4 regions of the Microlunatus soli genome follow, and region 1 is predicted to be linked to each of the others. Evidence: predicted binding sites of a transcription regulator. Region 1 holds the regulator's gene; each other region holds the start of a gene.
What was found. Region 1 encodes HrcA, which represses chaperone genes, less so after heat shock. Its sites were predicted from a motif close to TTGGCACTCGNNNNNNNCGAGTGCCAA; they were not measured.
Positions count from the first base shown of each region.

Region 1 (7,897 bases):
CGACCACGCAATCCGCGCTCTTGGTCATGTGGGACTTCTGCCAGCCGTTGGACAACACGTCGCCGGAGTATCGATTCACAACGAGCAACCCTACGAACGGGGTGTGCCCGACCGGCTGCACGACACGGATCTGTTGCCGGCCGACGGTGCACGGGTGCAGGCTGGTCGGCAACGAGGGGTGGGGCGATGACGGGTGTGGGCCTCCGGTTGCGCAGTGCTCGTGGCCGCTGGGTGCTGGTCGGCGCGATCGCCGGTTCCAGCCTGGCGATGCTGGACGGCAGCGTGGTCAATGTCGTGCTCGCCCCGATCAGCGCCGAGCTGGACGTCGGCTTCACCGGGCTGCAGTGGATCACCAACGCCTACACCCTGTCCTTGGCGGCGCTGATCCTGATCGGCGGCGTGCTCGGTGACCGGTGGGGCCGGCGGCGGATCTTCCTGATCGGTACGGCTTGGTTCGCGCTGGCATCGCTGATCTGCGCGGCCAGCGTCGACGAGTCGATGCTGATCGCGGCCCGCGCGTTGCAGGGCATCGGCGCGGCGCTGCTCACCCCGGGCAGCCTGGCCATCATCTCCGCTTCGTTCGACCCCGAGGACCGAGGACGGGCCATCGGTGCCTGGTCCGGTCTGGCCGGCGTCGCGACCGCCGTGGCGCCGTTCCTGGGTGGCTGGCTGGCCGACATCAGCTGGCGGCTGGTGTTCGTGATCAATCTGCCGTTGGCCGCGGTGGTCATCTGGATCGGCGTGCGGCACATGCCGGAGAGTCACGACGAGTCCGCGGCCGGTCGCCGTCTTGATCTTCGGGGTGCCGCCCTGGTGGTGATCATGCTCGCGGCGTTGACCTGGGGGCTGACCGAGGCCGGCCACGGCTGGTCCCCGCCGGTGATCGGTGCGCTACTGGTCGGTTGTGCCGCCGGAGTCGCGTTCGTGCTGGTCGAGCGGCGGGTCCGAGATCCGTTGGTCCGGCTCGGACTGTTCGCCGATCGGGTGTTCGCGGTGACCAACACCGTCACCCTGTTCATGTACGGCGCGTTGTCGCTGTACTTCCTGCTGGTGGTGCTGCAGCTCCAGCTGGTCACCGGCTGGTCCCCGCTGGCAGCCGGTGTGGCCGGGCTGCCGGTGACCATCCTGATGTTGTTGCTGTCGGCGCGGTTCGGTGCGCTCAGCGAACGGGTCGGTCCGCGGCTGCTGATGACCATCGGGACACTGTTGGCTGCCGGTGGATTCCTGCTGGGGTTGCGGATCGGACCCGACGCGAGTTATCTCACCGACGTGCTCCCGGCGGCGATCCTGCTCGGGCTCGGGCTGTCGACCGCGGTGGCGCCGCTGACCGCTGCGGCGCTCGGCGCGGCGCCGGCCGAGCATGCCGGCGCCGCGTCCGGGATCAACAACGCCATCGCCCGCAGTGCGGGTCTGCTGGCCGTCGCCGTCGTACCGGTCGCTGCCGGGTTGTCCGGAGTCGCGCCGGGGGACAGCGCCGGCTTCGCGGCGGGATACCGGCCGGCGATGATCATCGGGGCAGCCCTGTTGGTCGTCGGCGCCGCCGTCTCCTGGTTCGGGCTCGGTCGCCGGCCCGCCGTCGAGCCGGCGGACGAGCTGGTGCCGGTGCACCGGTTGAACCACTGTCCGCTGGAGTCACCGGCCGGCCACCCGGGCGGCACCGATGCCTCGACCCGATCTCGCCCCTGAGAGCGTCCGATCCGCGGCATCGGGCCGGCTCGCTCAGGCCGACGGTATCGGCCGCAGCTTGAAGATCAGGATGCCGAGATACTTGTCCATCCAGGCCTGTTTGTGCGGGTAGCGGCGGCGGGCATCCTCGGGCAGTTGGGGCTCGACCACGGTCTCGATCCACAGTCCTGCCGCACCGAAGGTGTTCAGTAGATCCGCCATCGTGTAGGGCTTCTTGGTCAGTTGGACCTGATCGTTCCAGCCGGTGTGCCGGTAGCGGAACGGCTCGGTCGAGAAGTACTCCGCCCCCAACGAGGTCCCGTTCTGCTCGGCCCGTTCGACCGCGTAGCGGATCGGTTGGGTCCTGGCCAGCAGGATGAATCCGTCGTCGGTCAGCATCGATCGGGCCGCGCGGAGTGTACGTACCGGGTCCTCGGCGTAGCCGAACGACTGGAGGAACAGCACCCGGTCGAACGTCCGACCGGCCAGCGCCGGAAGCGCATCCAGCTCGGAGAGGTCGCCGCGAACCAGCTCCAGGCCGGCCGGTGGATCGGTGAGGAAGTTGTCGCTGATGTCGATGCCGACGGCGGTGCTGGCACCCTGTTCGATGAGCTCGACGAGTTTGCCGCCGTTGCCGCAACCGGCGTCCAGCAGACTGCGACCGGCGACGTCACCCAGCAGTTCGCGTTGCGCCGGCCACTCGACGAGCCGGTCCAGGGAATCTTCCCGGGCACGTGCCTGCTCGTAATCCCCGGCCAGTGCGACCCAGGGTTGGTCCGGCTGAGCGTCGTCCGATGCCATGCGCAGAAGATATCGCTGATTTCGCAGCACCAGCGGCCGCGGCCCTGCGCAAAACGGGCAGGGTTGGGCGCAGTGCTGTTGCGTTCTTGGCGGTCGGGACGATCTCGACAGCGCTCAGGCCAGCGGCAGCGTGCTCCGGCCACCGGCGGCGGGATCGGTTGCGGCCGCGGCACGGATCTCGGCATAGCCGGCTCCGATGCCGGCTGCGACGTGGTCGGCCGGGAACGGCCAGTCGCCCTGCTCGGCGGCATCGTCCTCTCTGACACCTTCGGAGGACAGTCGCAGGATCTCGACCCGTACGGCGTCGATGGCGTTGCGCTGCTGTTCGACGAAGTCCCGATCGACCGGTTCACCATGGCCGGGCACGACGATCGTCCGCGGCCCGGTCAACTCGTGCAGCCGGTTGACCGTCCAGGACCACTCGTCGATCGCCGAATCCGGGCCGTACCAGACCGCCCCCGCATCGATCGACGGGGCGGACTCGATCAGGTCGCCGGCGAAGATCACCCCATCGAAGTCGTCGCTGCCCGGATCGGTGATGTTGATCACCAGATCGCCGCGGCTGTGGCCGACGCCGAGATGGACGATCTCGGCGACCCGCTGACCGCCCAGCTCGACCACGTCGGCGACCGAGATCAGGGTCTGCGGAAGCACCAGGTCGGCAGGGTCGACACCCATCCGGCGGGCCCGGTCGAGATTCGGGACGTCTCGCAGCGTATCGGCCAACGTCTCGTGCCCGATGCCGGCGACGTCGGTGAACGCCGCCAACCCGAAGGCGTGGTCGAAATGGTCGTGGGTGACCACGACGGCGAGCAGCGGTCGATCGGTCAGCTCGGCGATCGAGGCCGCGATGTCGGCGCCCTGGGCCGGGCTGGACCCGGTGTCGATCAGCAACGCCCCTTCGCTGCCGACCACCAGCCCGAGATTCACCGACGCCGGTTCGGCGACCATCCGGTAGACGCCGTCGGCGATCAGTTCCCACGCTCCGAGCCGGAAGTCCAGTTGCTCGGGGTGGGGCACGTCGTCGGTTCCGGCGATGTGGGCACTTTCAACCATACGATTAGACTGGCACTCACGACCAAGGAGTGCCAATCAGTCGCCGGACGGCTGCCGGAAGGAGGACCCATGCTGGACGACCGCAAGCTGGAGGTCCTTCGGGCGATCGTCACCGACTACGTCTCCAGTCAGGAACCGGTCGGCTCCAAGGCGCTGGTCGACCACCACGACCTGGGCGTCTCTCCGGCCACCGTCCGTAACGACATGGCCGCGCTGGAGGAGGAGGGGTACATCACCCAGCCGCACACCAGCGCCGGCCGGATCCCGACCGACAAGGGCTACCGGCTGTTCGTCGACCGGCTGGGGTCGGTCAAGCCGTTGTCGGCGGCCGAGCGGCGGGCGATCCAGACCTTCCTGTCCGGCGCGCTGGACCTGGACGACATCCTGAACCGCACCGTACGGCTGCTGGCTCAGGTCACCCAGCAGGTCGCCATCGTGCAGTATCCGACCCTGTCGCACTCGGTGGTCCGGCACGTCGAGGTGGTCTCGCTGTCCACCCAACGGCTGATGCTGGTGATGATCACCTCGACCGGCCGGGTCGAACAGCGGCTGGTCGAGGTGGCCGAGATCGACGAGGACGAGCTGACCGGGCTGCGCACCCTGCTCAACGAGGCGGTCGTCGGCCAGACCACCGGCGAGGCCGTCCGCAGCCTGTCGATGCTGCTCGGCGACGTCGACCAGCCCGGCGCGCCGGTGACGCCGGCGGTGACCATGTTGCAGACCAGTCCGCTCGCGAAGCTGTCCGCGGCCACGCTGCTGGAGATGCTCGGCACCGACCGCAGCAGCCGGGTTGTGGTCGGCGGCGTCCAGAATCTGACCCGGCTGTCGGACGAGTTCGAGACCACCGTCAAACCGGTGCTCGAAGCGCTGGAGGAGCAGGTGGTGCTGCTCAAGCTGCTCGGTGAGGTCAACCAACCCGACATCGTCACGGTCCGGATCGGCCAGGAGAATCCGTACGAGAGACTCCAGTCGACCTCGGTGGTCTCCACCGGCTACGGGGGACAACTCGACAACTGGGCAACGCTGGGTATCGTCGGGCCGACGCGGATGGACTATCCGTCGACGATGGCGTCGGTCCGTGCCGTTGCCCGCTACGTCGGCCGCTTCCTCACCCAGGGCTGACCCGGTGACCGGCACAGGCGCATACTCGATCCGAACCCCACTTCTGCAACCTCGCACATCTGCCACCTCTTCACATCTAGGGATCAACACTCACCCATGAGCTCTGACTACTACGAGATCCTCGGCCTCTCCCGCGAAGCCGGCGCCGACGAGATCAAGAAGGCCTACCGGCGCAAGGCTCGGGAGATGCACCCGGACGTTTCCGACGATCCGGAGGCGGCGACCAAGTTCAAGGAGGTCAGCCAGGCCTACGAGGTGCTGTCCGATCCGCAGAAGCGGGAGATGTACGACCGCGGCGGCGACCCGTTCGGCAACGGCGGGATGGGTGGCTTCAACGGGTTCAACGGCGCCGGTGGCTTCGGCGGCGCCTCCGGCGGATTCGACTTCACCAACCTGGTGGACGCGATGTTCGGCCAGCAGTCTGCCCGTGGACCTCGTCCGCGGGTGCGCCGCGGTCAGGACGCGCTGGTCCGGATGAGCCTGGACCTGGCCGAGGCGGCCTTCGGTGTCACCAAACCGCTGCCGGTGGACACAGCCGTGTTGTGCCCGCGCTGCAACGGCTCGGGTTCGGAGAACGGCAAGAAGCCGGTCAGCTGCTCGACCTGTCACGGGCAGGGCGAGGTGACCCACATCCAGCGCTCCTTCATCGGTGACATCCGGACCACTCAGGCCTGCCCGACCTGCAACGGCTACGGCTCGGTGATCCCCGATCCGTGTGTCGAATGCTCCGGCGACGGCCGGGTCCGGTCCAGCCGGACCATCACCGTCAAGGTGCCGGCCGGTGTCTCCACCGGCAACCGGATCCACCTGGCCAGCCACGGCGAGGTCGGTCCCGGCGGCGGCCCGGCGGGGGACCTGTTCGTCGAGGTGCACGTCAATCCGCACGAGCTCTTCAAGCGGGACGGCGACAACCTGGAGATGGTGATCAAGCTGCCGATGACCGCCGCAGCGCTGGGCACCGAGATCGACATCCCGACCCTGGAGGCCGACCTGCCCGACGCCGATCCGGAGACCGCGACCGTGCAGCTGGAGGTGCCGGCCGGCACCCAGTCCGGCACCCGGATCGCGATCGACGACGCCGGTGTTCCGCGGTTGCGGGGTGGCGGACGGGGCGACCTCGGCGTCACCCTGTTGGTGCAGACCCCGACCAAGCTGGACGACGACCAGCGCGAGTTGCTCCGGCAGCTGGCCGAGCAGCGGGACGAGACCCGTCCGGAGGGCTCGGTCCAGAAGCACGGCCGCGGTGTCTTCTCCCGGCTCCGCGACGCCTTCGCCAACCAGTAGCGTCCGGCCGGGGTGACTCTCGTCACACCCGGTTGAACTCAATTGCGGTTGAAGTATTACTTTCCGTGTCATGGAAACCGAGTCCGGCTCCGCGCCCTCGACGATCTTCGGCCCGCAGCTGCGCCGGCTGACCGTCGCGATGCTGGTGTTGATCACCCTCAGTGCCTTCGAAGCACTGGCGGTGACAACAGCGATGCCGACGATCAGTTCGGACCTGCACGGTCTCCGGCTGTACGCGCTCGCGTTTGCCGCGCCGCTGGCGACCGGCGTGTTGGCGATGGTGGTCATCGGCAACTGGTCCGATCGCCGTGGTCCGCGGCTGCCGCTGCTGGTCACGGTGGTGTTGTTCACCGTGGGTGTGCTGATCTCCGGCCTGGCCGGCTCGATGACGGTGTTCGTGCTCGGCCGGGTCGTCCAGGGTGTCGGAACCGCAATGGTGGTGCCGATGTACGTGGTGGTCGCCCGGGTCTACCCCGAGGGACTGCACCCGAAGATCTTCGCCGCGTTTGCCGCGGCCTGGGTAGTGCCGTCACTGGTAGGTCCACTGGCCGCCGGTCTGGTCACCGAACATCTCGGGTGGCGGTGGGTCTTCCTCGGGGTGGCCGCGCTCGTGCTGCCGGCGGTGGCGCTGCTGATTCCCGGTCTGCGGGACGCACGACTGGCGGTCGGCTCGCCCGAGGTCGCCTGGGTGCCGCAGCGGATCGTCGCCGGCGTTGTCGTCGGTGCAGCGGTGTTGATCTTGCACACCGTGACCGGCGACGCCGTCGACTGGCCGCCGATGATCATGGTCGCTGCCGCACTGGCAGCGGTGCTGGCCGTGGTGATCGCGATCCGCCAGTTGGCGCCGGAGCGGACCCTACGCTTCGGCCGCGGGCTGCCGGCGGTGGTCGGCTATCGGGGGCTGATCGGTGCCGCCTGGATCGCCTCCGAAGTGTACTTGCCGCTGATGTTGAAACAACGGTTCGGCCTCAGTCCGAGTGCCGCAGGTTTGGTGCTGACCGCGGGTGCGGTCGCCTGGTCGCTCGCGTCGTGGGTGCAAGGACGGATCGGCAGCCGGCGGTCGGATGTCCTGGTGGTCCGGCTGGGTACTGCGCTGATCGGTGTCGGCGCCGGGATGGCGTTGCTGACCGGCGCGCTCGGACTGCCGCCGCTGGTCGCGATCGTCAGCTGGGGGCTGGCCGGCAGCGGGATGGGGCTGATGTATCCGCGGCTGTCGGTGCTGCTGCTGCGCTTCTCCACGCCATCCCAACAGGGCTTCAATTCCTCGGCAGGTCAGATCGCCGAGTTCACCGGCATGGCACTCTCGCTCGCCGGCACCGCAGCCCTCTTCGCGCTCTTGATCAACTCCGGCGTGATCGCCTACCTGGCGCCGTTCGCGTTCGCTTTGATCATTGTCGCGGCCGGTGTGCTGATCAGCGGCCGGGTGCTGCCGTCCTCGACGGTGGCCGAGCCGCCGGAGTCGGTGGCTGAACCGGTCGGCTGAGCGTCACAACAGGTGGGCGACGACGGCTGCCTCGGCCATCCTCGCCGCACCGTTGTCGATCTCGGAGCGGTCGGCGAACCAGAGTGCGGCCTCGACACAGCGAGTCAGCGACCATGCCAGGATCCGTTCGCCGGGGACATCGACGAGTTCGGCGACGATCGTGGTCCGGGCCGCCAGCACATTGCCCGGGTTGTAGTCGCCGTGCACGATCACCTCGCGTTCGGCGCTGCCGGGCAGCGTCCGGAGCAGGTCGATCCCGTAGCTGACCAGCCCGGCGTCGTACGGCGGCTTGACGGTCTGCATCCGTCGCTCGGCCAGACCCGCCCACTCGGCGGTGAGTTCCTCGTGCTCGCTGATCGGGATGCCCGGACGGCACCGCGCGATCAGCAACGCGTAGTCGTCGTGATCATGGTCCAGTAACCGGATGGCGCCCCGCCCGTCCCACCAGTGCAATGCATCGGCCGAGTCGCAGACCCCATCGGCGGA
Region 1 is NZ_LT629772.1:5,148,910-5,156,806, forward strand. Features, by position in the region: gene BLU38_RS23590 (DUF3097 domain-containing protein) at 1-28, opposite strand, end outside; gene BLU38_RS23595 (MFS transporter) at 187-1,686, shown strand; gene BLU38_RS23600 (class I SAM-dependent methyltransferase) at 1,720-2,466, opposite strand; gene BLU38_RS23605 (MBL fold metallo-hydrolase) at 2,581-3,522, opposite strand; gene hrcA (heat-inducible transcriptional repressor HrcA) at 3,592-4,644, shown strand; gene dnaJ (molecular chaperone DnaJ) at 4,741-5,928, shown strand; gene BLU38_RS23620 (MFS transporter) at 5,999-7,411, shown strand; gene BLU38_RS23625 (phosphotransferase) at 7,415-7,864, opposite strand.

Region 2 (7,897 bases), 3.3 Mb from region 1:
GCCCTGGACGGCGCGCGCGGTGATCAGCCATTCGGCCGACTGGGCTGCACCGCCGAGAGCGGAACTGATCACGAAGATCGACAGGCCGACCATGAAGGTCCGGCGGTAGCCGAGGACGTCGCCGAGCCGGCCGCCGAGCAACAACAGGCCGCCGAAGGCGAGGGTGTAGGCGTTCAGCACCCAGGACAGGGTCGCCGGAGAGAAGCCGAACTGGCCCCGGATCACGGGGAGTGCGACGTTGACGATGGTGGCGTCCAGCACGAGCATCAGCTGGGCGGTGAGGATGACGGCCAGCGCGATGCCGGCGCGGGCGCGACCCGGAGGCGTGGTGACGCCGTCGGGGAGAGCAGTGGTCTGAGCAGACACAACGATCCTTTGAGGAGGTTCGGCCTTCTACCAAGGTCTGGATTGGTGGGGTGAGCGCGTCTTTCGCGGCTCGGACGGGTGGAGTACAGTTATCTGGAGAGTGACTCCGATTTGCCTCTGAGGTTCGGCACCGGATCTGAAGAGGAGTAATCGGAGACCGTCTCCGAATACATTAATGGAGACTGTCTCCGGTTAGCAATGGATGGAAGTGTGATGCGCGCCACAATCGCTGCGAACCCGACGCAGGGTCGCAAACTGCGGGCCGATGCCCAGCGGAACTACGACACGCTGGTGGCTGTCGCCCGGCAGGCGTTCAGCGAGCACGGCGCCAACGCATCCTTGGACGACATCGCCAAGCGGGCCGGCGTCGGGCCCGGCACCCTCTACCGGCACTTCCCGAGCCGGGCCGACCTCCACCTCGCCGTACTGCAGGACTGGCGCGACGAGGTCGAGGCCGAGGGGCGTCGGCTGGCCGCGATCGAGGATGACGAGCAGGTCCTCGATGAGTGGTTGCGTCGCTACGTCGACTACAAGAACTTCTTCCGCGGGCTGCACGAGGCGCTGCTGGAGGACAACACCGATGAGGAACGGCCCGCGCTCAACCTCTGCAAGGAGCAGTTGAGCGGGATCAGCCGCGACGTGATCGATCGGGCCAAGGCTGCCGGCCTGGTTCGCGAGGACGTCGACGCCAAGACGGTGTGTCAGATGCTCAGCGGCATCGCGTTCCTCGTTGACCGTTCTCCTGCCGGAACGGTCGACGTCGAAACCCAGATCAAGATCATCCGAGCCGGGATCCGGCCCGCTGCCTGACGACGTCGCGGCCAGGAGTCCGGTCCGTGTCCGTCAGGCGCGAGCCGCGGTGACCAGGGCGGCTGCGAGGTCGTCGGGCCGGGAGAACATCGGCCAGTGCCCGGTGCGGAGATCGACCCAGGTCAGGTCGGCGTAGTCGAGTAGCTCGGTCGACAGTGGTCCGCCGGGTGTCGCCAGCTCGCGCAACGTGCCGGACGGGATCGAAGTGCAGATCGCGGTCACCGGGATCCGCAGTCGGGACGGGTTGCCGACGTGTACCGGCGCGCAGGCGACTGCTGCGGGCTGCGGCACGGCGCGTTCGGCGAACCGGGCCAGTCCGTCCGCGGAGATGCCCTCGATCGACGAGCCCTGTTCGGCGAGATCGTGCCAGCTGGGCAACGGGATCGCCTCGGCGTCGGTTTGTTGCGCCGACCGCGCGCCGTCCACCAGCGGGCCGGAGTCGACGAAGACCAGTCGGCGGAATCGCTCCGGGGTTTGGTCCGCGACCTGCTGGATCAGCGGCCCGCCGCCGCTGTGCCCGACCAGCACGATGTCGCCGTTGAGCCCGGCGACCAGGTCCGCGACGGCCGCGACCGTTTCCGTCCTGGTGATGTCGCCGATCGGACGGTCGCCGTCGCCGTCCAGCCCGGGCAGCGTGACCGGATGTGGTGTCAGCCCTGCCTCACGCAGTGGCTGGAGGACCCCATCCCATGCCCAGCCGCCGATCCAGAAGCCGGGCACCAGGACGACATGGATAGCGGCCTGCTCGGCGATGTTCTTCGTTGATGTCGTGGTCATGAAAGCAGTGTGCTGGAGCACCGGTGACACCGGTCTGTCACTGTTTATCCGGATGTTCGCGGAATCATGGAACCGGCAGGGAGGCCGACGTGAACCGGACCGACAGGTTGTATGCCGTCACCGAGGAGTTGCGTCGGTTGGGGCACCGTGGCGCCACCAGTAGCCGGCTGGCCCGCACGTTCGAGGTCAGCGAGCGGACCATCAAGCGGGACATCGACGCGCTACAGCAGTCCGGGCTGCCGATCTGGGCGCAAGCCGGGCCCGGCGGCGGCTACGTTCTGGACGATTCCGCCAGCCTGCCGCCGGTGAACTTCACCCCGCGGCAGGCCGTTGCCTTGGCCATCGCTTCGGCCGCGTTGCCGGTGCGGAGCCCGTTCGCGGTCGACGCCGCTGCCGCGCGGCAGAAGATCTGGGACACCCTGGGAGAGACTGCCGCGCAACGGGCCCGGGCGCTCGCCGCTCGCGTATGGATCGATCACGGTGACACTGCCGAGTCGGAGTCCACATCCGGAACGGGCGATCACGCACGGGCCGAGCAACGAGCGGCCACCGAGGTGGTCCCGGTCGCCCGTCGGTATCTGTCGGTGTCGGCTGCGGTCGAGGAGTCGTTGGCGACCGCCCGCGTGCTGGCGATCCGCTATCGCGACGCACGAGGCGAGGTCACTTCCCGCCGCGTCGAGCCGATCCTTCTCGCGCACACCCGGGCCCAGTGGTATCTGGTGTGTTGGGACCGGCTGAGGGACGCCGTCCGATGGTTCAGCCTGCACCGGATGATCCGAGCGGATCTGACGGCCGAGCGTTACCAGCCGCGGGACGTCGATGTCGTCGGGACTCCACCGTCGCAGGCACGACCGGTCGACTGACGGTGGCCGTCGTGGTCTGCCGGGGGCCGGCAACGACGCCGAAGGGTGGACCGTCGAGCCCGTAACGTTGATGTATGGGTAGCCCGCATTCCGAGCAGCGCCGATCGGATGACCCACCGCCGTTCAGCGCCGGATGGGTCGGCCCGGGCTCAGATCCGCAAGCGCTCGACCCCGGACTCGGTTCGAGCGGGCCCCAGCCGCCGACGGCGCCGTCGTACGGTCCGCCGGTGCAGGGTCGCCAACCGAGCTATGGCCAGCCGTCGTACGGTCAGCCGTCGTACGGCCCACCTCCTGGACCGCAAGGAGATCAGTTCAGCGGCTACGGCCCTCAGGGTGAGCTGTCCCGCCCGGCGCCGGCAGTGCCGGCCCGGCCGGTCAAGCGCGCGACCGGGACGCTGCAGATCGTGATCGGGGTGATCGTCCTGGTGAGGGCGGTGTCCGGACTCTTCGACCTCCTCCGTCCCGAGCCGGGCGACCCGACCAGTGGTTTCCTTGTGGTGGTCACCGTCGGGTCGTTCGTCCTCGGCATCGGGTGCCTGGTGGTCGGGTGCTACCTGAAAGTCACCCGAGCTCGGGCCCGCGATCAGCGCGCCGGTCACCGTCCCGGATAACGCACCCCGGCCGAGTCGAACTCGCCCTCGAGCGGACCTGCCGGGCGCCGCGGTGGATCCGACTCGTCGTCGTGCCGGAGCGGATGTGTCCGGTCCTGCTGTTTGCACTCGCACCTGCCGAGTGCTAAACATGAGCTAGCACTCTCCGTGTGAGAGTGCTACCACCCAAGTCCGGTGAGGCCGTCCGGTCAACGACTGGTCGGCCGTCCGTCGCGGGCACCGCTCTGGGCTGACAACAAGACAACCTATGACAGTCGAATCGGCGGCCGATGCCGCCTGACGCGGGAGGACTCGCGGAGCACCATGCCCAAACTGATTGAATTCAACACCGAGGCGCGGCGCGGCCTCGAGCGGGGGATGAACACCCTCGCCGACGCGGTCAAGGTCACCCTTGGCCCGAAGGGCCGCAACGTCGTACTGGAGAAGAAGTGGGGCGCGCCCACCATCACCAACGATGGTGTGTCGATCGCCAAGGAGATCGAGCTCGAAGAGCCGTACGAGAAGATCGGCGCCGAGCTCGTCAAGGAAGTTGCCAAGAAGACCGACGACGTCGCGGGTGACGGCACCACCACCGCGACCGTGCTGGCTCAGGCGCTGGTCCGCGAGGGTCTGCGCAACGTCGCCGCCGGCGCCAACCCGATGGACCTCAAGCGGGGCATCGACAAGGCCGTCGCAGCGATCAACGAGCAGCTGATCGGGCTGGCCACCGAGGTCGAGACCCGTGAGCAGATCGCCGCCACCGCGTCGATCTCCGCCGGTGACCCGCAGGTCGGCGAGATCATCGCCGAGGCGATGGACAAGGTCGGCAAGGAAGGTGTCATCACCGTCGACGAGTCCAACACCTTCGGCCTGGAGCTCGAGCTCACCGAGGGCATGCGGTTCGACAAGGGCTACATCTCCGGCTACTTCGTGACCGATGCGGAGCGCCAGGAGACCGTCGTCGACGACCCGTACATCCTGATCGTCAACTCCAAGATCTCCGGTCTGAAGGACGTTCTCCCCGTTCTGGAGAAGGTCATCCAGTCCGGCAAGCCGCTGGTCGTCATCGCCGAGGACGTCGAGGGTGAGGCCCTGGCCGGCCTGATCGTCAATAAGGTGCGTGGCGTCTTCAAGTCCGTTGCCGTCAAGGCACCGGGCTTCGGTGACCGCCGCAAGGCCATGCTGGCCGACATCGCCATCCTCACCGGTGGCCAGGTCATCAGCGAAGAGGTCGGCCTGAAGCTGGACGCTGTCGAGCTCGATCTGCTCGGCCAGGCCCGGCAGGTCGTCGTCACCAAGGACGAGACCACCATCATCGAGGGCGCCGGTGACTCCGAGGCGATCGCCGGACGGGTCCAGCAGATCCGCGCCGAGATCGAGAACTCCGACTCCGACTACGACCGCGAGAAGCTGCAGGAGCGGCTGGCCAAGCTGGCCGGCGGCGTTGCGGTGATCAAGGTCGGCGCGGCCACCGAGGTCGAGCTGAAGGAGCGCAAGCACCGCATCGAGGACGCCGTCCGCAATGCGAAGGCTGCGGTCGAGGAGGGCATCGTCCCCGGCGGTGGCGTCGCGCTGCTGCAGGCCGCCAAGCTGGCGAACGTCCAGCTCGAGGGCGAAGAGGGCGTCGGTGCGCAGATCGTGCTCGCCGCTGCCGGTGCTCCGCTGAAGCAGATCGCCTTCAACGCCGGCCTGGAGGGTGGCGTCGTGGCCGAAAAGGTCGCCTCGCTGCCGGCCGGTCAGGGTCTGAACGCCGCAACCGGTGAGTATGTCGACATGCTCGGCGCCGGTATCAACGACCCGGTCAAGGTGACCCGTTCCGCGCTGCAGAACGCCGCCTCGATCGCCGGGCTGTTCCTGACCACCGAGGCCGTCATCGCCGACAAGCCGGAGAAGGCTCCGGCCGCTCCCGCCGGCGACGGTGGCATGGGTGGCATGGGCGGAATGGACTTCTGAGCGAAGTCCTGAACCCGTCGAAGGGTTCTGTCGCTCCATCGAGCAAGATCAACACGCCGAGGGCGGTCCCATCCGGGGCCGCCCTTCGGCGTTCCCGCACCCGCACCTTCGCACCACCTGCGTACCTTCGCACCACGTACACCTGGTGCGAAGGTACGCAGCCGGTGCGGCGGGGTGGGTGAGGGGCAGCCGGGCGGTGGTTCCGGAGCCGAACAGTTGTCCCGGCAGCTGGTCGGTCGTGGGGACTGTGGTCGCAGCGGGTGTGAGAATTCCTACCGAATCCCGTGATCAAGGAGTCGCCCTGATGGCAACCGTTGTGCAGTATCGCGAACTCGGCGGGCCCGAGGTGCTGGAGTTGGCGGAGGTGCCGACGCCGCAGGCAGCGCCGGACCAGGTGGTGGTCGAGATCCGCGCCGCCGGCGTCAACCCGATCGAATGGAAACAGCGCTCCGGGCTCCGACCGACCCCGCCGATCACCGAGCCGCGTCGGCTCGGCTCCGACGGCGCCGGCGTGATCGTCCAGGTCGGCTCGGCCATCACCGGCTGGTCCGTCGGTGACCCGGTGATCATCAAGGCCGGTGCGGGCACCTACGCCAGTCACCTGGCGACCACCGTGGATCACCTGCTGGAGAAGCCGGCGGTGCTCTCCTTCGAGCAGGCCGCTGCGATCGGGATTCCCACCAGTACGGCGTATCAAGCGCTGAAATCGCTCGACGTCGGTGCCGGCACCCGGCTGCTGATCCACGGCGGCTCCGGTGGGGTCGGGCAGGCCGCGGTTCAATTCGGCAGGCTGTGGGGTGCGGAGGTGGTGGCTACCGCCGGGCCGGACAACCATGATCGACTGCGAGAGCTCGGAGCGGTCCCGATCGCGTACGGGCCGGGACTGCTGGACCGGCTCCGGGAGATCGCGCCCGACGGGTTCGACCGGATCCTGGACGCCGCCGGCACCGATGAGGCTCTCGAAGCGTCGTTCGCGCTGGTCGACGATCGGCAACGGATCGGTACCGTCGTGGCCGGCCCGCGAGCCGCCGAGCTCGGCATCCAGGCCTGGCAGGGTGGGAACCCGGTGCCGTTGACGGCCGAGCAGCAGCGGTGGCGGGACGAGGCGTACGCCGCAGTGGCCGAGCTGATCGCCTCGGGTGACTTCGAGCTGGAGATCAGCCGAAGCTATCCGCTCGCGCAGGTGGTCGAGGCCACCCGGCAGAGCGAGAGCGGACACGTCCGGGGCAAGCTGGTCCTGATTCCCTGACCGACCGGGGTGCGGGATCTGGATCAGACGTTGCTGACGGTGAGGACCCCCTTGTTGGCCAGCTCGTCGGCCCGCTCGTTGCCGGGGTCGCCGGAGTGGCCCTTGACCCAGGTCCAGCTGACCTGATGGCGGGCGAGCTCGTCGTCCAACTCGTGCCAGAGCTCGGCGTTCTTGACCGGCTTCTTGTCCGAGGTCTTCCAGCCGTTACGTTTCCAACCGGGCATCCACTTCTGGATCCCGTTCATCACATAGGACGAATCGACGTGCAACGCCACCTCGCACGGCTTGGTCAGCGCGCGCAGGCCCTCGATCACCGCGGTCAGTTCCATCCGGTTGTTGGTGGTCAGCGCCTCACCACCGAAGAGTTCCTTCTCGTGATGGCCGTAGCGCATGAAGACACCCCAGCCGCCGACACCCGGATTGCCCTTGCAGGCTCCGTCGGTCCACATCTCCACCGCAGTCACCGGACAACTCTAACGGCGGCTCTGAAAATCTAACGGCGGCTCTGCTGGGGATCGCCCGAAGCTCTGAGATGATGGCCCGGTGACGCTGAGCTATCTGGGAGTTGTCGACGGCCACAACGATCTGCCGTGGGAGATGCGCAAGATCGGCTACGACTTCGGAGTCAGAGACATCGCGCAGCCCCAGCCGGCCATGCACACCGATCTCGGCCGGCTCCGGGCCGGGCAGGTCGGCGGCCAGTTCTGGTCGGTGTATGTGCCGTCCTCACTGGCCGGTCAGAGCGCGGTCACCGCGACCTTGGAACAGATCGACGCGGTCTACTCGATGATCGAGCGTTATCCCGACCGGTTGCAGTTGGTCACCACCGCGGCCGGCCTGGCCGCCGCGGTCCAGCAGCAGGACGGGCCGATCGCATCGCTGATGGGTGCCGAGGGCGGCCACTCGATCGACAACTCGCTGGGCACCCTGCGGTCGCTCTACCGGCTCGGCGTCCGCTACCTGACACTGACCCACAACGACAACACCGACTGGGCCGACTCGGCCACCGACGAGCCGGCCCACGACGGACTGACCGCCTTCGGCCGGGAGGTCGTGGCGGAGATGAACCGGCTCGGCATGATGGTCGACATCTCCCATGTCGCGCCGGCCACCATGCGCGCAGCCCTGGACACCAGCGAGGCGCCGGTGATCTTCTCCCATTCCTCGGCCCGGGCGGTCTGTGATCATCCGCGCGACGTTCCCGATGACGTGCTGAGCCGGTTGGCCGACAACGGCGGCACCTGCATGATCACCTTCGTCCCCGGCTTCGTCAGCCCCGCGGTCCGGGA
Region 2 is NZ_LT629772.1:1,836,933-1,844,829, reverse strand. Features, by position in the region: gene BLU38_RS08580 (MFS transporter) at 1-366, opposite strand, end outside; gene BLU38_RS08575 (TetR/AcrR family transcriptional regulator) at 580-1,176, shown strand; gene BLU38_RS08570 (alpha/beta fold hydrolase) at 1,210-1,953, opposite strand; gene BLU38_RS08565 (helix-turn-helix transcriptional regulator) at 2,043-2,816, shown strand; gene BLU38_RS08560 (hypothetical protein) at 3,044-3,427, shown strand; gene groL (chaperonin GroEL) at 3,731-5,359, shown strand; gene BLU38_RS08550 (NADP-dependent oxidoreductase) at 5,664-6,608, shown strand; gene rnhA (ribonuclease HI) at 6,632-7,072, opposite strand; gene BLU38_RS08540 (dipeptidase) at 7,152-7,897, shown strand, end outside.
Region 2: a site for HrcA is predicted at 3,529-3,555, ahead of groL (chaperonin GroEL). Genes of this name have one in related genera too.

Region 3 (7,897 bases), 3.3 Mb from region 1:
ATGCCCTCGACCAGTTCCAGTACCCGTTCGAACGCGTCGGTCACCAGGGCACGCAGCGCCGCGGTGTCGTTCGGCGATCCGGTCTCACTCATCGATCTCTCCTGCCCTCGACGCAAGGTGACGATCCCGACATTAGTACGCCGCCGACCGCGTCGGGCACAGGCTCAGGATCCGGGCGATCAGGTGACCGGCCGCAGGGTCAGGGTGGCGGTCGCGTTCCGGTGCACTGCTGCCCTGCTGAAGCGGAACGGCAGCAGTCGGCCGTCGGCCCACAGCGGCAGTTGATCGGCGTAGTTGCGATGGTAGGCGTGTCCGGAGTTGCCGCTCTGGTTGATCCAGCGCGAGTTGTCCAGGTCGGCCCAGTTGATCAACATCCGCATCGTCGGCCCGTTGGTGACGGCAAAACTCGAGCGGTCGTCGAAGGCCATCGCGTTGACCACCGCCGGACCGCCGGCCGCTGGGATGTCACCGCGGTTGAAGAGCCTGCCGATGCCGCCGATCTCGCCGAAGGCCTGATGTTTCACGGTGATCCGATGCAGCTTGCCCCATTGCCACCGGTCGGGGTCACGTGCCATCAACGCGGTGATGTCCTTGCGGGCCTCGGTCTGCGCCGTGACCAGGATGTCGTCGCGTGTCTCCACCACGTCCTTGGTCCGGACGTCGTCCCACCAGACGCTCTTCGGATGCTTGAGCAATTCGGCGAGGACGGCGTACCACCGATCGCCCGACGACGGTCGCAGCTCGGCCGGAAGTTGATCATCGAAGGTGGCCTTCAGCAGGTTCTTGATCACCACGTTGAAATAGGCCGCACCGGCCGAATCCTTGCTGTCACGGCGATCCCAGGCGCGCAGCACATCCTGCCCCTGAGAAATCCAACGATCACTGATCGTGACATCGGTCAGAGCCGGCAGCAGCGCGTCGGCATAGGGAACATGATCATCGGTGAACAGATCAGCCGCGGTGTCCGGGTCGATCTTGCCGGCGGCCGTGATCCTCTTCGCCAGCTGTTGACTGCGCCAGCCGTAGGACTCGCCCGCCGACAACGGATAGGGATAGTCCTCGGAGACGATCGGCTGATTGGCCGCCACGATGTAGCCGCTGGGCGGGTTGTAGCTGTACGGCAGCGCCGCGAAGTCGATCATGGACTTCCAGTCGTAACGTCGGTCCCAGCCGGGCACCGGCACGGATCCGTCGCCGCGGCCGCGGATCGGGATGTCGCCGGGCAACTGGTAGCCGATGTTGCCCGATCGGTCGGCGTAGATCAGGTTCTGCGACGGCGCGTGCAACTGTCGGGCCGCGCTGCGGAACTCGGCGAAGTCGGTTGCCCGGTCCAGTGCGAAGATCGCGTCCATCGTGTTGGACGGGCGCAGTGCCGTCCAGGACAACGCCACCGCGTACGTCGTGCCCGAAACCCTGCCGACCTTGCGGAACTGATCATCGACGTCGGACAGCAGCGGACCGTGCCGGGACTCCCGTACGGTGATTCGACGCGGCTGCGCCTCACCCTTGACCGCGATCTCCTCGACCCGGGTCGTCAACGGCTGCCAGTCGTTGCCGACCCTGGCCTTGCCGTCCCTGATCTGTTCGGTGTAGAGGTCCTCCACATCGACGTAGGAGGTGGTGAGTCCCCAGCTGATCTCCCGGTTGTGGCCGATGATCACCCCCGGCATCCCGGAGAAGGAGTAGCCGCTGACGTCGAACGGGCAGGATGCGCTGACCGTCCGGCAGTGCAGCCCGATCTGCTCGAAGATCGACGGGATCGACAGTGCCAGGTGCGGATCGTTGGACAGCATCGCCTTGCCGGTCGTCGTCCGGTCCCCGGAGACCACCCACGAATTCGAACCGATCCCGCCGCCGGCCCCGCCCTGACCGATCAGGTCCGGGATCGCGTCCAGCGCACCGGCCGCACGAGTCAACGCCGCCTGCTGCCCCGGCCCGGCGACCGGCGGTCGTCCCGAAGCCGCCTTCGCCCCGGGGTCGAACGAACCCCCAGCCACCTTGCCGGCACCGACGATCGGCCGGTAATGATCAAGATCGTAACCGGGGAACAGCTCGGCGATCTGGCTCTTGGAGAAGCGGGACGACAGCAGGGCGCGTTCGATCTCGTCGTCCTTGTTGCTGCTCAGATCCCAGGCCATCGCCTTCAGCCAGGCGATCGAGTCCACCGCGGTCCACGGTTCCGGCCGATAATCCAGCCCGGTCAGCCCGAGCACGTTGTACTCCAAGGACAGGGCCGACCGGGACTGACTGCGCAGGTAGGCGTTGACACCGTCGGCGTAGGCGTCCAGATAGCGCCGGGTCGCCGATGACAGCATCGGTAACTCCTGCTCGGCCACCCGCCGCCAGCCGAGTGTCCTGATCACCTCGTCGGTCTTCAGCTGGGACGGCCCGAAGAGCTCCGACAACCGGCCGGCGGTCACGTGTCGCCGGAAGTCCATCTCCCAGAATCGGTCCTGGGCGTGCACATACCCCTGTGCCGCGAAGAGATCCTCGGCATTGTCGGCATAGATGTCGGCGACCCCGGACGCGTTGCGGACCACCTGGACGGGGCTGTTCAGCCCGGGCACCGACTCGGTGCCGTCCTGCTCGGGGAACGAGGACCGCACCGTCGTCACGGCAAGGCTGGACAGCGCGCCGATGATCAACACCAGCACGAAGATCACGAAAAGCATCCACCGATGCACCCGACGCACCGGCACAGCGTACCCACTGGGGCGTGTCTCGTTGTTCGGGTGGGAGCGATCAGGTGCGCGGTCGAGTGCCTCGGCGTGGCCGGCGATCCAGGCATATCGGGATATGGCGACCGAGTCCGGCTGCGGCGAGGTGCCGACCGCGTGCCGCGCAGCCCCACCCTCCAGGCCGGTTGTGGTCCGGGCAGCGGCCCGGTAAGAATGCCGAAATGCCCTCAATGACGAAGGTTCTCCCCCATTGGAAGCACCGCTTCGCGGTGATCATCGGCGCCGGTGCGATCGCTCTCCCGCTGGCACTCGCCGCCCCGACCCCAGCCCTCGCCGACCCCGACGATTCCGCCACTTCCACCGGATCGACATCCACCGGATCGGGTGGCCACGAGCTGGCGATCGAGACACTGTCCAGTCGACCGGAGGTGGTCAGTGGCGGCGACGCCCGGGTCCGGATCACGGTGCCGCGCAACGCCTCCCCGAAGTCGGTCCGGGTGCGTACCGCCGACGGTGACCACACCGACGAGTTCCGGACGACCGGACGCCACACCCTCGAAGGTGTGCTCACCGGGCTGCCCGACGGGCGGTCGACGATCGTCGCGACAGCAGCCGGTCAGCGGTCGACGCTCAAGGTGACCAACCACCCGATCACCGGCCCGGTGTTCGCCGGACCGGCGGAGCAGCCGTTCGTCTGTCAGACCGAGAAGTTCAAGCTCGCCGACGGCAGCACGCTCGGCCCGGCGTTGGACGACGACTGCTCGATCGAGCCGCGCACCGACTACGTCTACCGGACCGCCGCCGACACCTGGAAGGCGCTGCCGGCCGACGCGCAGGATGATCAACGATCCCGCCCGGACGATCTGCAGATGATCACCGTCGACGGCCGGACCGTGCCGTTCATCGTCCGGATCGACACCTCGACCATCGACCGTGGCGTCGCCCAGCGCAGCATCCTGGACGACCCGGCGGACGGCACCTCGGCCTGGAACAACAAGTTGATCTACACCTTCGGCGGCGGCTGCCACGGCGGCTGGTACGTCCAGGGCACCGGCACCGGCGGCGTCCTGTCGCCCAACCTGCTGTCCCAGGGCTACGGGATGGCGTCCAACTCACTGAACGTGTTCGGCCAGAACTGCAACGACCTGATCGCCGCCGAGGCGATGGCGATGACCCGTGAGCAATTCATCGAGGATCACGGCCTGCCGACCTTCACGATGGGCGTCGGCTGTTCCGGCGGCTCGTACCAGGCCCAGCAGATCGCCGACAACTATCCCGGCCTGCTGGACGGCATCGTGGTCGGCTGCAGCTTCGCCGACGTCGGCTTCGACCAGTCCCAGAAGCTGTTCGACGCCCGACTGCTCGACCAGTACGCCCGCAAGAACCCCGATGCGCTGACCAAGGAACAACTCACCGCGATCTCCGGCTTCGGCTCCTACCAGGCCGTCGCGTCGATGAGCAGCGAGGCGCGCCGGATGGACCCTGACGCCGACTTCATCGGCGACTTCCCCGCGGTCCTGCGCTACGACCCCGTGAGCAATCCCGATGGCGCCCGGTCGACGCTGTGGGACCACGGCAAGAGCGCCTACGGTGTCGACGATCGCGGGTTCGGTCGGCAGCCGGTGGACAACGTCGGAGTGCAGTACGGTCTGGCCCAGGTCCGGGACGGCTCGATCAGCTTCGATCAGTTCCTCGACCTGAACGCCGGCGTCGGCGGTGTGGACATCGACTTCAACCCGACCACCGAACGCACCACTGCTGACCCGGAGGCGGTCGCAGGAGCCTACGCAACCGGCCGGATGCTGAACGCCGGTGCCGGTCTGAGCGAGATCCCGATCATCGACGACCGGGCCTGGACCGAGGCACCGGGGTCCGGCGACATCCACATGCGCTATCACACCTTCGTGATCGAGCAACGGCTGATCAAGGCAGCAGGCGACGCCGACAACCAGGTGCGGTGGACCGAACCCGGTTCCGGTGGCTTCAACATCGAGACCGGCCACGCCGCCGACGCGATCGAGCAGATGGACGACTGGATCATGGCGGTCCGGAGCTCCGGACGGCACGGGCACGACGCGGTCGTGGACGCCAAGCCGGCCGACCTGAAGGACGCCTGCTGGGCACCGGACGGAACGAAGATCACCGAGCCGCAGGTGTATGGCGGTCAGACCCGGTGCAACGACCTCTACCCCGCCTACTCCTCACCACGACTGCAGGCGGGTGAGGCGCTGAGCGCCGACATCATCGGCTGCACCCTGAAGCCGGTCGATCCCGACGAGTACGGCAAGACCCTCACCGAGGACCAGCTCGGCAGGCTGCGCGAGGTCTTCCCCGACGGCGTCTGCGACTGGCGTCAGCCGGGCAAGGGACAACGGGAGCTGGCCGGCAGTTGGCTGACCTTCGGGCCGGAGCCGGGTGAGTATCACCGGCTCGGACGGGCCGGCTAGATGTGCCGTCCAGGGCGCCGAGGAATAGGTTTCGGTTAGCAGTCGTTATGCTGGAGTGCCAGCTGGTGCGGCCACGGCGCCGACCGGCTGTGCTACGTCCCGAGACCTTCGTGCCGAAGAGAGCCCAGATGCCGACCTATCAGTACCGCTGTTCCGAGTGCGGACAGGACCTTGAAGTGGTCCAGAAGTTCAGCGACGCGTCGCTGACCGAGTGCCCCAATTGCCACGGCGCGCTGCGCAAGGTCTACAACGCAGTGGGTGTGGTCTTCAAGGGATCGGGTTTCTACAGCACCGACAACCGGAGCAAGGGAACCAAGGTCGGCGCCGGCAACGGCTCGGACTCCTCCAGCTCGTCCTCGGACAGCAAGTCCTCCTCCGATGCCAAGGCCGACTCCTCCTCCGGCAAGTCGGATTCGTCCAGCAGCAGCTCGGGGTCCAGCTCGTCGGAGTCGAGCAGTTCCAAGGCTCCGGCCAAGGCTGCGGCGAACTGAGCGACCGGCGCGAGCTGGGCGATCGCTGGCGCCGGCGATACTGACGACCCGAATCGGGCCGCCTGTGGATAACCACGCCACGGGTCGGCCCGATTTTCGTACCGTCGCTGCATGGCCCGTCACGGCAGTTCCCCGTTCACCGATCTGATCCGGCTGATCTCCTGGCATCGGCGCAAGCTCGCCGTGCTGGCCGCGATGTCGGCTGCCGCTCTCGGGATCACCGCGGCAACACCCGACCCGCCGCCGACCACCACGGTGACGGTCGCAGCCCATCGGCTGACCGGCGGCCAGCAGCTCACCGCCGGTGATGTGACGACCAGGGACGTCTCCAGCGACCTGCTGCCGGTCGACGCCATCACCCGACCCGATTCGATCGTCGGTCGGACGCTGGTCGCACCATTGAGCGAAGGATCGGTGCTGACCTCGGTGAGCGTGCTGCGTACCCGTCCGGAGTCCGCCGCCGGCCTGGTGATCACCCCGCTGCGGATCGGTGACGCAGCGGTGCTGGCGTTGCTCCGGGTCGGCGACCGGGTGGATGTGGTTGCCTCCGATCCGGAGTCCGGCACCGGCGCCCGGGTGATTGCCGAGCAGGTCCGGGTGGTGACCATCCCGCGGACGTCCGGCGCCGGTGGTCTCGGCGGCACCGACCGCGATGCCGCGTCGTTGTTGCTGGTCGAGGTCGATCGGCAGCAGGCCACCGTGCTGGCCGACGCGGCCGCCAGGAGCCAGATCAGCCTGCTCCTGTAGCGCTCTTCGCGTCACCCACGAAATGCCATAGGAAGACCCTCTGGCAGCTACTGATATTTCGTCTTTGCCCGGCCGGATATTCCGAACGTACGGTGATATCACTCGATCAATTGCTGTCGCAGCAGGATTTCCGACACGTCATCGCCGACGATCTCAGCGACCGCATTCCGTCGAGCCGACAACTCGGGATATCCGGAAGGAATGACGGCCATGACTCTCACTCAGACCGAATCCAGAACGCAAGAATTCGCCGGCAAGCGGGCCGTGGTCACCGGCGGCACCCGCGGCATCGGCGCGGCGGTCGTTCGTCGACTCCAGCAGGCCGGCGCCACGGTGCTGACGACGGCGCGGTCGGCGCCCCGGGACGCTCCGGACGGCGTCCAGGTCGTCGAGGCCGACGCCCAGTCCCCGGTCGCCGCCGAGACCGTCGCAGCGGCCGTACAGGATCGACTCGGCGGCGTGGATCTGCTGGTTCACAATGTCGGCGGCGCCCGTCCGTACCGTGCCGCGGCAGAGATCACCGACGAAACCTGGCGGGCCGCGCTGGACCTGAACTTCCTGTCGGCCGTACGCCTGGATTCCCTACTGACACAGGGAATGCGGGATCAGCGCGCCGGGTCGATCGTGCATGTCTCCTCGGCTGCCGTGCCGGCCGTGGCGCCGCCGTTCCTGCACTACACCGCAGCCAAGGCAGCACTGGAGAACTACAGCCGCGGGATGGCCCAGGACCTGGCTCCGTACGGCGTCCGGGTCAACACCGTCTCACCCGGCCGGACCGCAACACCGGGCGGCGAGGCGACCCGTGAGCAGTGGGCGCACCTGGGCTCCGGCCCCGGCCAGGACGTCACCAGCCCGCCGCTGGGACGGGACGGACAGCCCGACGACATCGCCGAGGCGGTGCTGTTCCTGCTGTCGGACCGGGCCGGATGGCTGACCGGAAGCAATCTTTTCGTCGACGGCGGCGAATTCCCTCGATAACGCGCCGGCGTCGGCTATCGATCTCGAAGAAATTCCGCGGCCGCCGCTCGCGCAAGGCATGACGTCCGGTCACGCGGATCGCCGAAACGCATCGAAGAACGCACGATCAGGACGCCGCCGACATCGGTGCGGAATTCTCCGACCAGCTCTCCCGGCGCAGCAGTTCGAGCAGTGCCGAACCGCCGGGACCGGCGTCGCGGGGCAGGACCGCGATCACGGGCTGAGTCACCGCCGGCCACACCGCCCGGACCAGATGATCATGACCGGGCGGCACCGCCGAGGCAGGGACCAGCGCGGCGCCCAGGCCCTGCGCGGCCCACCGGACGGCAGTCGCGGTCTGGGACACCCGGGCGGCCGTGGACGGCGTCAGATCGTGAGCACCCAGCGCCTCCCGCAGGACGGCATCCAGCGCGCTGTCCGGGTCGAATCGGACCCACGACGCTCCCCCGAGATCGCGCAACGGGACCCGGTCCGCGGCCAGCTGGGGGTGCCCGGGTCCGAGCACCACCACGAACTCCTCCTCGCCCAACCGATGGGCGTCATCCGGGGACTGACG
Region 3 is NZ_LT629772.1:1,682,133-1,690,029, forward strand. Features, by position in the region: gene BLU38_RS07875 (mycothiol transferase) at 1-92, opposite strand, end outside; gene BLU38_RS07880 (penicillin acylase family protein) at 180-2,693, opposite strand; gene BLU38_RS07885 (DUF6351 family protein) at 2,900-5,125, shown strand; gene BLU38_RS07890 (FmdB family zinc ribbon protein) at 5,254-5,616, shown strand; gene BLU38_RS07895 (SAF domain-containing protein) at 5,728-6,363, shown strand; gene BLU38_RS07900 (oxidoreductase) at 6,574-7,341, shown strand; gene BLU38_RS07905 (LysR family transcriptional regulator) at 7,448-7,897, opposite strand, start outside.
Region 3: a site for HrcA is predicted at 5,161-5,187, ahead of BLU38_RS07890 (FmdB family zinc ribbon protein). Genes of this name have one in related genera too.

Region 4 (7,897 bases), 980 kb from region 1:
GTTGGCTGCCTTGTCGATGCTCTGCGCCGTCGGCTTCAGGATGTTGTAGAGCTTCCAATAGCTCCGCAGCTGGCTGTCGAACCCGTCGGACGGGACGAACTGCCCGAACTGCGCGTCGGAGACCATACTGACCTTGAGCAGCTTCTCCAGCGCATTCTCCGGAACCACCCAGTCCTGCAGCTTCACTGTGACGGTGTGTTCATCGGGAGTCTCCACCGAGGTGATTCCGGCCCAGACCGAGTTGTAGTTGAGACCGGCGATCAGCAGGCTGGTGACGACATCCTTGCTGGTGAAGGGTTTTCCGTCCTGCCACTTCGCCGGATCGCGGAGCTTGAAGGTGACCGCGTGCTTGTCCAGCTTCCAGCTCTCCGCCATCTCCGGGTAGTACGGATTCGCGCCCGGTCGGGGCGATGCGGAGATGATGCCGAGGCCGAGAATGGTGAACCCCAGATACGGCGTCGGCGTGGCGGCGTACGGGTTGTTGCTGATCGAGCTCGCCCAGTTGTGCGCACCGAGCCGGAAGGCCGTCTGGTCGGGGTTGCCCGCCGGCTTGGCGTCCCGGACGGCGCCTCCGGCGGATCCCGCACCACCGCTCTGTCCTGATCCTGCGCCGGGATTGTCCGCACTGCAGGCCTGTGCCAGCACGGTGACCAGCACCATCGAGACGACCAACGCCAGCACGGATCGCACTCGTACGAAGCCTTGAGAGCTGCCTACACGGCAGCGACGGATAGCCCACATCGTCGTGGTTCCTTTCGAAGCTGATCGGCACGAATCGCTACTGCACCGACATCGAATTCCTGGTGATTCCGACCCGTTCGCCCAAGCTCGGATGAATCGTTGCAATCAGATCGATGGACCGACTCTATGGACCGAACCTCCAACTGGTCAACGTTTCCAGCTGGGGAATCTCCAAGGTTGTGGCACTGCCGACGGCGGCCCGGTCGAACGCTTCCGGCGGTCTGCCGACAGCGCGCTCCGAGGTGCCGATCGGCACCGGAGCACACCAAGATCACCGAGGGTCCGGATGGCCTCAGCTCAGCAGACATCGGGCGGACGCGTTGCCGTCGACTGGTCACATATTTGCCAGGGACATCCCGCACCGCCATAGGAGAACTTGCTCACTACATAGAGGATCTGGCTGCGCGGACGTTGATCGGGCGCGTCCCGGTCGTGAACGCCGGGAGGTTCCCTTCGGACGCCGGGCAGATCTTCCCGGCACCAGGGCAGTAGGCTCCGGTGCCATGCTTCCGCTCGGACTGACGGCCGCCGCCCTGGCCGATGCGGAGGCCGAACAGGATCCGGACTCGTTGGCCGCCGCGACACGACTCCGTCGCCGGCACGATCCGGAGATCGCAGCGCTGGCACTCGACCAGGCCGGACTGCGGCGGCGTGCGACCGCGAAGTTCGGTGCCGGTGCCGGATCGCTGTTCTTCACCAGGGACGGTCTGGAGCAGGCCACTCGGCCGAGCGTCGCGGCCCACCATGCGCACCGACTGGCCGACGCCGGAGCGACCCGGGTGTTGGACCTGGGCTGCGGGATCGGCTCCGATGCGATGGCGTTCCTGCGGGCAGGTCTGGACGTCGTCGCGGTGGAGACCGACGAGCGTACCGCCGAGATCGCCGAGGCGAACATCTCGGCTGTCGCCGAGCTGGTCTCGGCGCAGGGCCAGGTGATCATCGGTGATGCCGAGCAGCTGGCGGAGGAGTTGATCAAGGACTCGGACGCCGTCTTCATCGATCCGGCACGCCGCACCGGTGCCGGCCGACTGTGGCGGGTGGAGGACTTCACACCGAGCTGGTCGTTCGTGACCGGCCTGCTGGACGGGAGCCGGCCGGCCGGGGTGAAACTCGGCCCGGCACTGCCGCACCGGGAGATCCCGGACGACGTCGAGGCCGAATGGGTGACCGATCACGGCGAGACCGTCGAGGTGTGCCTGTGGGCGGGCCGGGGGAGTGCGCCGGGAGTCCGAGCCGGCCTGATCATGCCCGATCGTCGGCTGGTCGCCGATCCCCGATCACCGGCCGTGCAACCGGCGGGACGCTATCTCTACGAACCGGACGGGGCGGTGATCCGAGCCGGTGCCATCGGTGCCCTGGCCGACGAACTCGGCGGGTGGCTGCTCGACGACCAGATCGCCTATCTGAGCAGCGATCTGCTGACTCCGACACCGTACGCGGTCGCCTTCGAGATCAGCGAGATCCTGCCCTACAAGGAAAAGGTGCTCCGCCGGTGGGTACGGGACCATGCCGTCGGCCGCTTGGAGATCAAGAAGCGCGGCATCGATGTCGATCCGGCGCAGCTGCGCAAGCGGCTGCGGCCAGCAGGTGCCGATTCGGCGACCATGATCATCAGCCGGACACCGGACGGCACCGTGGTGTTCGTCGCCCGCCGAGCCCTCTGAAAGGCTCAGCGGAACTGCATCCGCCAGGGCAGCGTCAGCACCCCGCTGTGCTGTACGCCGAGGGCGGTACCGATCATCTCCAGCAGGCCCGGGCGTGGGCCACTGATCATGGTGCTGGTCGGTGACTCGGTCGAGTCGGCCGGCTTCAGCCGGGCCAGCATCGGGGAGTGCGGGAACTGTTGGACACGGATGTTCTCGACGTCGGCGCCGACCTTCCGGCAGGCCAGCTCGATAGCGCTGCGCAGCCCGCCGAGATCGTCGACCAAACCGTGCTCGCGGGCGTCGGCACCGGTCCAGACCCGACCACGGGCATGGGATTCCAGGGCTGCGTGATCGAGCCTGCGGTCGGTGGCCGCCTTGTGGGTGAAGTCGTCGTAGACGGCGTCCAGCCACGCCTCAACCCGCTGCCACTCCTGATGTTCGAAGGGACGGTTCGAGGAGAACATGGTGGCTGCCGGCGTCCCGATCGCTTCGCGACTGACGCCGATCTTGGTCAGCGCCTCCTTGATCACCATCTTGCCGCCGAGAACACCGATCGAACCGGTCAGCGTGCTGGGCAGTGCGACGATCCGGTCCGCCGCCATCGACACGAAGTAGCCGCCGGAGGCTGCGAGCCCACCCATCGAGGCGATCACCGGACGGCCGGACTGCTTGACCCGCAGCACTGCGTCCCGGATCGCATCGGAGGCGACGTAGGAGCCGCCGGGGCTGTCCACCCGCAGCACCACGGCCCGGACGGCATCGTCCGCGATCACCGAACGCAGTGCCGCGGTGATCAGATCTGAGCCGGCCTGCGGCCGTTGGCTGGGCAGTTGGTTGCTGCCCCGTCCGGTCACGATGGCACCCTGCACGTCGACGACGGCGATCACCGGCTGGCGCCGCTTGCGCGCCCGGCTGACCGCCTGCTGCGCCAGTGACCGGGAGTAGCGATGGACGAACTGCAGCCGGACCTGCGGCTCGCCGTCGCCGTCCCGGCGTCCATGATCATGACGGATCGCGGCGTAGACGTCGTCGCGGTAGCCGATCCTGTCGATCAGGCCACGCTGCCGGGCGTCCTCGGCGGTCAGCGGCGCGGTCGCCATCGCGGCGGTCACCTGATCCGCTGCCAGCGACCGGGCGGCCGCGGTCGCTGCGCTGACCTGTTCGGTCACCGAGGCGCAGATCCGCCCGGTCATCTCCCGATTGGGTTCGCTGATCTCGGTCGACATGTACATCTCGGCGGCGGTCTTGTACTCCTGCCGCTGGCCGATCTGCGGCTCGATCCCGAGCTTGTCGAAGGTGCCGCGGATCGTCGCGACCTCCAGACCGATCCCTTGCAGGCCGAGCGTTCCACTGGGCTGCATCCAGATCTCGTCGGCGGCGGTCGCCAGATAGTAGGGGACCGTCCCGGTGCCGAGTTCGCCGAAGCTCTCGGTCCAGGCGATCACCTTCTTGCCGGACTCGGCGAAGGAACGCAGCGCCAGCGCGAGTTCCTCCACCTCGGCGATCTTGATCAGCGGTGTCACGTGGACGACGACCGCGGCAACCTTGTCGTCGTCTGCGGCATGCCGCAGACCGGAGATCAGGTGCGCCAGTCGCGGCGTATTGCGTGAACGCAGCGCGGTCAACGGATCCTGTGGTGTGCCGCTCAGCAGGCCGAGACTCAGATCGATTTCCAGCACCAGCGGCAACGCGTCCATATCCCGAATGTACCTGGGCCGGTTCGCCCCGCCGCCGCCCGCCGGGTGCCAGACTGCGCAGATGTCCTTTCTCGAAGTCCGGCGGCACAGTTGGCGTCAGGGGAACGGCGGTTCGCAGTTGTCCCAGCGGGGCGTCGACCGAGCGAGGCAGCTCGGCGAGGGCGCCGGGCCGTACGCCAGGGTGGTGACTTCGGTGCTACCGCGGGCCCGCGAGACCGCGATCGCGATGGGGTTCGCGGTGGATCAGGTGCTGGTCACCCAGCTCGCCGATGAGGCGCTCTACGACCAGGAGAACATCGCCGGCGCGACCGACAGCCGGTGGGAACGGGCCGACCGGCCGCTGCAGGAACTCGCCGACCGGATCGCCGAGCAGCGCGCCGATCAGGGCCCGCGGTTCCGGCTGGCCAGCACCTTGGCCGGCCTGTGGCGTGACTTGATGACCCCGTACGGCGACGGGCCCGAACGGGTGCTGTTCATCGGCCACTCCGGCGATCTGGAGTACGGCCTGGTCGGGGCGCTCCCCGAAGCCGACCACAGCGACTGGGGCGGCAACTTCGGCCCGTTGGAGGGTGCGCTGCTGGAATTCACCGGCGAACCGGCTCGGTTCAGCTCGGCGCAGCTGCTCCGGGTGGACGGCGCGGCGACAGGTTGACCGGAAGGCCGGCGCCGACGGATCAGCCGATCGCGTGCTCGGCGATCAACGTGTTCAGCCAGCTGTTCGGCGGCATCCTGATGATCTTGGTGAAGTCGCCGGTGAGATGGGCCTGATCGGCGTAGCCGTACTCCGCGGCGACTTCGGCGAGCACCGCGCGTCGTCCGGATCCGGCTCCGGCAGCGGCCGCGAGTTGGATCAGCCGTTCGGCGGCGGCGTGCAGCCGGCCCCGGCGCAGCACCCAACCCGGTGACAGACCGAGATACTCACCGAACAGTCGTTGCAGGGTCCGTTCGCTGACTCCGAGCCGCGTGGTCACATCGGTCACCCGGCGGACGGCCGGATCGCCGATCAGTGCACGGACTCCGTGCTGGACCGTGGTCAACCGCTCCGACGGGCCGTCGATCGCGGCGAAGAACGACTCGGCAGCGGTGATCCGATCGGCGTCGGTCGGCGCCGCGGCCAACGCATCCTGCAATTCCCGGCCGGTCGGCCGCAGCGCCGCCGACCACACGGCGTCGGCAGGCTGGCCGTTGCCCGACAGCTCGGTGATCGCGACGTCGGTCAACAGCCGAGCGACGCCGGGTCGGAGCTTGATCCCGAAGGCCCGGTCGGTCCCGGTCAGGGTGCGGGTGAACACACCCCGCGCGACTCCGGTGATGATCAGTTGCCGCGGAGTCGTCGCCGGTCCGCCGCTGCCGACCGACGGCGGATGACGCTCCCAGGTGAGATTGACCGTCGGGTGCGGCAACACGCGGGCGGTCACCGCTCGTCCCGGGGGCAGTTCCCACTCCGAGGTCCAGAACCGGTCGATGCACCACGACAGCCGATCCGACGGCGCGGTCCGGGTGACGCGGTAGGGCAGTCGTCCGGGCAACCCGAGGATGCCCCGCGGCGGACGGTCGGCGAGCCCGGAACTGGTCACGCCACCACTATGCCGCCCGGCGCCGACAGCGACGCACCCCAGCGCTGCTGCCGATCGCGGCAGTCACGGTACGGGCCCGCTCCGGTATGGGGCCGCATCTGGCACTCGCCACAACCGAGTGCTAATCTCGCGTTAGCACTCTCCCATCGAGTGTGCCAGTTGCATGGACAGGACCGGGACGGCACCCGCGACGACGCCTCGGACCGCCTTCAACTCTTGAACAGATAAAAACTCTCACATTGTGAAAGGGGTTTGAACGTGGCAGTCACGATCAAGCCGCTCGAGGATCGCATCCTCGTTGAGCCGCTCGAGGCCGAGCAGACCACCGCTTCGGGCCTGGTCATTCCCGACACCGCCAAGGAGAAGCCGCAGGAGGGCAAGGTGCTCGCCACCGGTCCCGGACGCGTCGACGACAACGGCAATCGGGTCCCGCTCGACGTCGCCGAGAACGATGTCGTGATCTTCAGCAAGTACGGCGGCACCGAGGTCCGGTACGACAACAAGGACCTGCTGCTGCTGAACGCGCGGGACATCCTCGCCGTCGTCAGCAAGTGAATCGATAAGTAGGAGAAGGGACAGCCAATGCCCAAGATCCTCTCTTTCGATGAGGAAGCACGTCAGGCGTTGGAGCGGGGCGTCGACACCCTGGCCAACACCGTCAAGGTGACGCTCGGCCCGAAGGGCCGCTACGTCGTCATCGACAAGAAGTGGGGCGCACCGACCATCACCAACGACGGTGTCACCGTCGCCCGTGAGGTCGAGCTCGACGATCCGTACGAGAACCTCGGCGCGCAGCTGGCCAAGGAAGTCGCCACCAAGACCAACGACATCGCCGGTGACGGCACCACGACGGCAACCGTGCTGGCCCAGGCCATGGTGCACGAGGGCCTGAAGTCGGTCGCCGCCGGCGCCAACCCGATCGCCCTGAAGCGGGGCATCGACGCTGCGGTGGAGAAGATCACCGAGCGGCTCGCGGGCGATGCCCGTGAGGTGCAGACCACCTCCGACATGGCGTCCGTCGCCACTGTCTCGTCGCGCGACGAGGAGATCGGTTCGCTGATCGCCGAGGCGTTCGACAAGGTCGGCAAGGACGGCGTGATCACCGTCGACGAGTCGCAGACCTTCGGGACCGAGCTCGAATTCACCGAGGGCATGCAGTTCGACAAGGGCTACATCAGCCAGTACTTCGTCACTGACGGTGATCGTCAGGAAGCGGTGCTGGAGGATCCCTACATCCTGATCAACCAGGGCAAGATCAGCTCGATGAACGATCTGCTGCCGCTGTTGGAGAAGGTCATCGGTGTCTCCGGCAAGCTGGTGATCATCGCCGAGGACGTCGACGGCGAAGCACTCTCCACGCTGGTGGTCAACAAGATCAAGGGCACCTTCACCTCGGTCGCGGTCAAGGCTCCGGCCTTCGGCGATCGTCGCAAGGCCATGCTCGAGGACATCGCCATCCTCACCGGTGGCACCGTCGTCACTCCTGACGTCGGCCTCAAGCTGGATCAGATCGGCCTGGAGGATCTCGGCCGTGCGCGCCGGATCGTCGTCACCAAGGACGACACCACCATCGTCGACGGAGCCGGCAATGCCGAGGACGTCGCCGGTCGGGTGGCCACCCTGAATGCCGAGATCGAGCGGACCGACTCCGACTGGGATCGCGAGAAGCTGCAGGAGCGGGTGGCCAAGCTCGCCGGCGGCGTCTGCGTGATCAAGGTCGGCGCGGCCACCGAGGTCGAGCTCAAGGAGAAGAAGCACCGGATCGAGGACGCGGTCTCTGCGACCCGCGCCGCGATCGAGGAGGGGATCGTCGCCGGTGGCGGCGCCGCTCTGGTGCACGCCGGTGCGGCGTTGGAGGGCGGCCTCGGGCTGTCGGCCGACGAAGAGCTCGGTGTCGGCATCGTCCGTCGGTCGGTTGCCGAACCGCTGCGCTGGATCGCCGAGAACGGCGGTCAGCAGGGCTACGTGATCACCTCCAAGGTCGCCGAGCTGGGGCCGAACGAGGGCTACAACGCGGCCACCGGCAAGTACGGCGACCTGATCGCCGACGGCGTCATCGACCCGGTCAAGGTGACTCGGTCGGCGCTGGCCAATGCGGCCTCGATCGCCTCGCTGCTGCTCACCACCGAGACCCTGGTGGTGGACAAGCCGGAGGAAGAGGACGAGCCGGCGGGTCACAGCCACTGAGCTGCTGACCGACGGTCATTGATCAACACTGAAGGGCTCCTCCCGATCG
Region 4 is NZ_LT629772.1:4,171,844-4,179,740, forward strand. Features, by position in the region: gene BLU38_RS19100 (ABC transporter substrate-binding protein) at 1-690, opposite strand, end outside; gene BLU38_RS19105 (THUMP-like domain-containing protein) at 1,245-2,405, shown strand; gene BLU38_RS19110 (S49 family peptidase) at 2,411-4,084, opposite strand; gene BLU38_RS19115 (phosphoglycerate mutase family protein) at 4,146-4,736, shown strand; gene BLU38_RS19120 (AraC family transcriptional regulator) at 4,759-5,661, opposite strand; gene groES (co-chaperone GroES) at 5,920-6,216, shown strand; gene groL (chaperonin GroEL) at 6,244-7,848, shown strand.
Region 4: a site for HrcA is predicted at 5,760-5,786, ahead of groES (co-chaperone GroES). Genes of this name have one in related genera too.